Regions from separate parts of the Rhizobium sp. BK512 genome, predicted to be linked through region 2. Evidence: riboswitches for the same ligand, from Rfam matches in the RefSeq annotation. Region 2 holds a riboswitch; the other holds the start of a gene.
What was found. A riboswitch is a leader RNA that binds a small molecule or an ion and turns the genes downstream of it on or off. The one in region 2 is predicted to bind FMN.
Positions count from the first base shown of each region.

Region 1: it holds a riboswitch for FMN, as region 2 does, so the genes downstream of both, FHX06_RS27130 (DMT family transporter) here and ribB (3,4-dihydroxy-2-butanone-4-phosphate synthase) in region 2, are expected to answer to the same signal.

Region 1 is NZ_JACIAS010000008.1:274,132-277,537, reverse strand. Features, by position in the region: gene FHX06_RS27135 (esterase-like activity of phytase family protein) at 1-306, opposite strand, end outside; gene FHX06_RS27130 (DMT family transporter) at 403-1,302, opposite strand; FMN riboswitch at 1,393-1,545, opposite strand; gene FHX06_RS27125 (HU family DNA-binding protein) at 1,666-1,941, opposite strand; gene lon (endopeptidase La) at 2,149-3,406, opposite strand, start outside.
Region 2 is NZ_JACIAS010000003.1:516,897-520,302, reverse strand. Features, by position in the region: gene FHX06_RS13280 (ThuA domain-containing protein) at 1-26, shown strand, start outside; gene FHX06_RS13275 (Gfo/Idh/MocA family protein) at 38-1,168, shown strand; gene ribB (3,4-dihydroxy-2-butanone-4-phosphate synthase) at 1,252-1,878, opposite strand; FMN riboswitch at 1,994-2,138, opposite strand; gene FHX06_RS13265 (glucose 1-dehydrogenase) at 2,245-3,027, opposite strand; gene tpiA (triose-phosphate isomerase) at 3,102-3,406, opposite strand, start outside.

The DNA.
Region 1 (3,406 bases), on a different contig from region 2:
CGTCGTAACCGAGGTCGGCTCACCGTCCATCATCAGCGCGCCACCGGCCTTGGGTGCCTTGGCATCGATGATGTCGATGAAGCCGATCGCGCCGAGCGGGCTGTCGCTGTAGATCAGCGTGTTGCCATCCTGCGAAGCGGTGATGATTTCGGCCGAGGTGGCCGAAAGCTTGTCCTTGTCGGCCGGCAGATTTGTTGCGACCGGGAAAGAGGCGATGCGGTTGAAAACCGGTTCCGCTGCTGCCGGGACCGCAACGGATGCAAGAAGCACGGCAGCGAGCGCTGCCTTGCGCGAAGACGATGTCATTGAAAAATCCCCCAATGCCGAAAAATCGAACAGAGGGTTTTTGCGGGACTGCCATGACAGAGACATGACAGGCTGCGACATTTTGTACAGTTTGCGTCAGGCTGCCTGCCGTTCGCGACGCATCTCACTGCGCATGATGAAGAGCGAGGCGGAGAGAATGAGCGCGGCGCCCAGCCACAGATAACCAGCCGGCGCATAGCCGAAGAAAAGCCAGCCGGCGAGTACGTTCAGCGGCAGTTTCAGGTCATCGAAGGGCTGCACATAGGCAGCATCGGCGCTGGCATAGGCGAGCGTCAGCAGATATTGCGCCACGACCGTCAGAAGGCCGGCCAGGAGAAAGAGCGCAAGCGTTGCGCCCGTCGGCACGGCAAGGCCCGACGCGAGTGCCAGGCTGCCATTGATCGGCGTGAGCAACACCAGCAGCCAGACGGTAATCGTCTCCGGTTTCTCGATGCCCGTCAGGCTCTTGGTGATGAGCGACGAAGCACCCCAGAGAAGCGCCGAGAGGACAGGCAGGAGGGCGGCCCAGGTGAAGCTGTCCGACCACGGCTGGAGGATGATCATCGCACCGACAAAGCCGATCCCCGTTGCTATCCAGCGAGCAGGCCCGACGCGCTCACCGAGGAACAGGCGCGCGCCGAGAATGATGAAGAAGGGCGAGGTCATCACAAGCGCGATCGCCTGCCAGATCGGCACCGAGGCGAGACCGGAGACCCAGGCTTCGACGCCAAGCGCGGCAAAGGCAACGCGCACGACATGCCGCCAGGGATAGCTGGTGCGCATCGCCGATAGGCCGGCCTTGCGCAGGAAGGGCAAGGAGAAGAGAAAGGCGAAGCCATATTGCCAGAAGGCTGCAGAAGCCGCCGGGAAGGCAAGCGTCATGGTCAGCCATTGGGTGACGACATTGAGAAGCGAGAAGGCAACGCCTCCGGCCACCATGAAGGCAGCGCCGGCGAAGGCGCGGGAATGCGAGAAGGCTAGGGAATTCTGATTCATGTCTTCCATCCAGTACAGGGACCAAACATAAATCAGGACGCATGAGGCGAAGGCACGCAGACGCGGCAGTCTCCTGCCCCGCACGGCCACGCTCATTCTCTTTCATCCGGACTTTAACCGTCGGCTCCGGAATCACACCGGATCTGCTGACCCTTCCTTGACCGAAGCTTCGAAAGGCGCTCGCGGGCTCGGGCCGAAACCCTTACCGCCGGTGGGGACTTTCACCCCGCCCTGAGAACACAGGTTTCGTAAGACAAAGCGCGGCCTGCGGCAAGCGCCCAAAACAAAAAGGGGTCCGGCAATGCCGAACCCCTCAAAATCCTGCGCGGCCGTTCTCGTTTACGGCCGGCGGACTATCTCGTATCAGCCGTTGACGGCGTCCTTCAGGCCCTTGCCGGGCGTGAACTTCGGCACGTTGCGTGCCGGGATGTCGACTTCGGCGCCGGTCGAAGGGTTACGGCCCTTCGTGGCAGCGCGATGGGAAACGGTGAAGCTGCCGAAGCCAGCGAGGCGAACGTCGCCCTTGCTCTTCAGTTCAGCCTGTACAACGTCGAAAACTGCGTCGACGGCAGATGCTGCATCAGACTTCGTCAGTCCAGCCTTTTCGGCTACTGCGGACACGAGTTCATTCTTGTTCATGTTTCCACCCCTTTCTAAATGGTTTGAAACAACTCAATCTGTAAGCTAGGCGCAGAAATCGCTTTCATCAGGCCCGCCGAGAACCCAAAAACCCTGCAAATCAAGGAAAAGCAAGCGTCTACATGACGTTTTCACAAAAAAGGCCGGCGTTTCCGCCGGCCTTTTTCACGATTTGCAACAATTGGGCTTAAATGTGGCCGCCAAAGCTCAATGAGCGATGGCTGCACCTGCATCATCGAGCCCTTCGACAGTCGCGATGACGGGCGTTTCAACCGTGCCATCCCATTCGATCGGCTCGGGACGACGGACCAGCGCGTGCTTGATCACCTCGCCCATACGGGAGACCGGAATGATCTCCATGCTGTTCTTCACGTTATCAGGAATCTCGGCCAAGTCCTTGGCGTTCTCTTCCGGAATCAGCACCTTCTTGATGCCGCCGCGCAGAGCCGCAAGCAGCTTTTCCTTCAGGCCACCGATCGGCAGGACGCGGCCGCGCAGGGTGATCTCACCCGTCATTGCCACATCCTTGTTGACCGGAATGCCCGTCATGATCGAGACGATCGCGGTTGCCATCGCGACACCGGCAGACGGACCATCCTTCGGCGTTGCACCTTCCGGCACGTGCACGTGGATGTCGCTCTTGTCGAAGCGCGGTGGTTCGATGCCGAAATCGACGGCGCGCGAGCGGACGTAAGAAGCCGCTGCCGAAATCGATTCCTTCATGACTTCCTTCAGGTTGCCGGTGACGGTCATGCGGCCCTTACCGGGCATCATGACGCCTTCGATCGTCAGCAACTCACCGCCGACTTCCGTCCAGGCAAGACCCGTGACGACACCGACCTGATCTTCGCGTTCAGCTTCGCCGTGGCGGAAGCGCGGAACGCCGAGATAGTCGTCGATATTCGCTGCCGTAACGTGAACCGACTTCGTCTTGCCCTTGATGATCTCGGTCACCGCCTTGCGGGCGAGCTTCATCAATTCGCGTTCGAAGTTACGCACGCCGGCTTCGCGGGTGTACTGCTGGCTGATCGCCATCAGGGCATCGTCGCTAACCGAGAATTCGTTCGGCTGCAGTGCATGTTCCTTGATGGCCTTCGGCAGCAGGTGCCGCTTGGCGATCTCGCGCTTTTCGTCTTCGGTATAGCCGGCGATACGGATGATCTCCATGCGGTCCATCAGCGGAGCCGGGATGTTCAGCGTATTCGCCGTCGTGATGAACATCACGTCCGACAGGTCGTATTCGACTTCCAGGTAGTGATCCATGAAGGTCGAGTTCTGCGCCGGGTCGAGCACTTCCAGCAGAGCCGAAGACGGATCACCGCGATAGTCCTGGCCGAGCTTGTCGATTTCGTCGAGCAGGAACAGCGGGTTGGACTTCTTCGCCTTCTTCATCGACTGGATGACCTTGCCGGGCATCGAGCCGATATAGGTGCGGCGGTGACCGCGGATTTCAGCTTCGTCACGA
Region 2 (3,406 bases):
AGGCCGGCGAAGCCGGTTACCGCTGAGGAGAATAGAAATGCGTCTACTCGTTCTTGGTACGGGCATGATGGCCAAAAACCAGGTTGCCAACTTCCTCGCCATCGACGGTGTCGAGGTGGTCGGCGCCGTCGATACGGATCGGGCGCGGCTCGATGAGTTCGCCGATCATTTCAACATCGAAAAACGCCTCAGCACGCTCGACGAGGCGATCGCCTGGGGCGAATTCGACGCAGCCACAAATGTAACGCCTGACCGCGTCCACCACGCGACAAGCCTCGCGCTGATCGCCGCCGGCAAGCACGTCTTTTGCGAGAAGCCGCTGGCGGAAAACTATGCGCATGCCTTGGAAATGACGGAAGCCGCGGAGGCCGCCGGCGTCATCAACATGGTGAACCTTACCTATCGCAATGTCGCACCGCTGCAGCGCGCCCGCGAGATGGTACTGGCCGGCGAACTCGGCACTATTCGTCATGTGGAAGCGTCCTATCTGCAAAGCTGGCTGGTATCGCGGGCCTGGGGCGACTGGCGCACGGAATCGCGCTGGCTCTGGCGTTTGTCTACCGGCCACGGATCGAACGGCGTGCTCGGGGATGTCGGCATCCATATCCTGGATTTTGCCGCCTATGGTGCGGCGACTGACATCGATCACGTCTTTGCGCGGCTGAAGACCTTCAACAAGGCACCCGGCGGGCAGATTGGCGAGTACATGCTCGATGCCAATGACAGCTTCACCATGTCGGTCGATTTCACCAATGGCGCGCTCGGCGTCATTCATGCGACCCGCTGGGCGACCGGCCATCTGAACGAGCTGAAGCTGCGCATCTATGGCGAAAAAGGCAGCCTCGAAGTCATCCACCGCCCGGATGGTTCGGATCTTCGCGGCTGCTTCGGCGACGACATTGAAAGCGCCACCTGGCGTGATATCGAAGTGCCGGCAGTGCTGACCAATTATCAGCGCTTTGCAGAAGCCGTCAGGACCGGCAAGCAGGACGATCCCACCTTCCGCCACGCCGCCAATCTGCAGAAGGTCATCGATCTCGCGATCGTATCGGAGAAAGAACGTCGGGAGCTCAATCTGCTGGCCTCTGACACGCAGCAAGCCACGGCTGACCAGGAACCGGAAGGCAAGGCGGACGATCAGGGGCCGGTGCTGGCACTCGTCGTCTGACGGGTTGGAAAATATCGAAGGCCCGAATGTTCGGGCCTTCCTTGAGCCGACTGAGCTCGCTCTGCTTACTGCTCAACCGGCAGCTAGGCAGCCCTACCAGCCGCGCTCACGCCCCGATAGGCAATGAGATCCTCGATGGTGATCAAGTGAAGGCCGTGCCGCTCGGCAAACTGCTCAAGCTCCGGCAGACGCGCCATCGTGCCATCATCATTGGCCACTTCACAGATGACACCCGAGGGTGACAGGCCAGCCAGCCTTGCGAGGTCCACAGCCGCCTCCGTATGGCCCGGACGCGAAAGCACGCCGTTCGGATGCGCACGCAGCGGGAAGATATGACCGGGCCGCGCAAAATCCTCAGGGCGGGAATCCTCGCCGATGAGCGCGCGAACGGTTGCGGCGCGGTCAGCGGCTGAAATACCGGTTGTCGTTTCAGGGATATAGTCAACCGAGACGGTGAACGCCGTCTTCAGGAGTTCGGTATTGTTGGGGACCATCTGCGGGATCTGCAGTTCGTCCAACCGCTCACCTTCCATGGCCACGCAGATGAGGCCACGGGCATAATTCATCATGAAGGCGATTGCCTGCGGGGTGATCGCTTCGGATGCAATGACGAGGTCGCCCTCGTTTTCCCGATCGCGGTCGTCGACGACAACCACGATCTCGCCCCGCGCAATCGCGGCGATCGCATCTTCTATCTTGGAAATTGCCATTTCTCTGCCTTTCAAGGGTTAGCCGCGTGAGCGGCATTCATGGCCTGTCAAAAGCCACCATTATCCCTTGGGCGAACAAGCATATGAAACGCCGCATGCCGAGCGGCGTCCTCTGCGTTGCTCTCTTCCATCCGGACTGTGACCGTCGGCTCCGGCATCTCACCGGATCTGCTGACCCTTCGCTTTCACGAAGGCGCTCGCGGGCTCCGAGTTGCCTCGATACCGCCGGTGGGGAATTGCACCCCGCCCTGAGAACACTGCTTATGTAAATGACGAATGGCTTGTTCTGCAAGAGGTTGGGTACAGATCACGTCGCGAGAATTGCCTCTCGGTGATGAAAGCACCGTTTCCTATTGTCGAACAGCGCTAGGACATGATCAGCCCGCCATCGACATTGATGGTCTGGCCGGTGATATAGGCCGCGTCATCGCTTGCAAGAAAAGTGACTAGGCCGGCGACGTCTTCGCCCGATCCGGCGCGCTTCATCGGGATGCCTTCGACCCATTCTTTCATGAGCTCGCCGGGTGCGTAGTTGCCGAGCAGCTTGCCCCATGCCTGGTCGTTATAGGCCCACATGTCGGTTTCGATTATGCCCGGGCAGAAGGCGTTGACGGTGATGCCGTCGGTCGCGACTTCCTTGGCAAGGCTTTGGGTGATGCCGACGACGCCCATCTTCGAGGCAGCATAATGCGGCGTATAGATGAAGCCATCGCGTGCCTGGCCGGAAGCCGTGTTGATGATACGTCCGCCGCGACCATGTTTGCGCATGCGAGCGATCGCTTCCTGGGCACAGAGGAACACGCCCTTGGTATTGACCGCCATGACCTTGTCCCACTCGCCCTCGGTCATGTCCTCGATGCGGGCGATGGTGATGACACCGGCATTCTGGATTGAGACGTCGACAGCGCCGAAGGCCTCCTCAGCGGCGTCATAGAGAGCTTTGACGCTTGCCTTGTCGGTAACGTCGCCAACAAAGGAGATCGCCTTTCCGCCGTCGGCCTTGATCTGCTCGGCAACGCCATGCACACTTTCCTCGTTGGCGGAGACCACGAGATTGGCGCCCTCGCGCGCGAAGCGTTTGGCAATCGCCGCACCGATACCGCGGCTTGCACCCGTAATGACCACGGTCTTGTTTTCGAAGCGTTGCATTCTCTTTATCCTTTCACTGGAGCCCGCGTGAGCGCCGTTTTGCAAACCGGCGACACTTGCCTCCTCACCAGACTTCAAACGGCTGCAGAAATGATCCCGGCAAATTCCGATGCCTTCAGCGAAGCACCGCCGACCAGCGCTCCATCCACATTGCGAAGCCCGAAAATCGCCTCGGCATTGGATGCCTTGACCGAACCGCCATAGAGGATCCTGACCGAATGGCCGTCATCGCCCAGCCGCTCTTCGAGCATCTGCCGGATCGCGGCATGGACCTCCTCAATCTGTTCGTTGGTCGGCACCAGCCCGGTTCCTATCGCCCATACGGGTTCGTAGGCGATGACGAGATTGGCGCTCGTTGCTCCCTCGGGAACGGATTCTC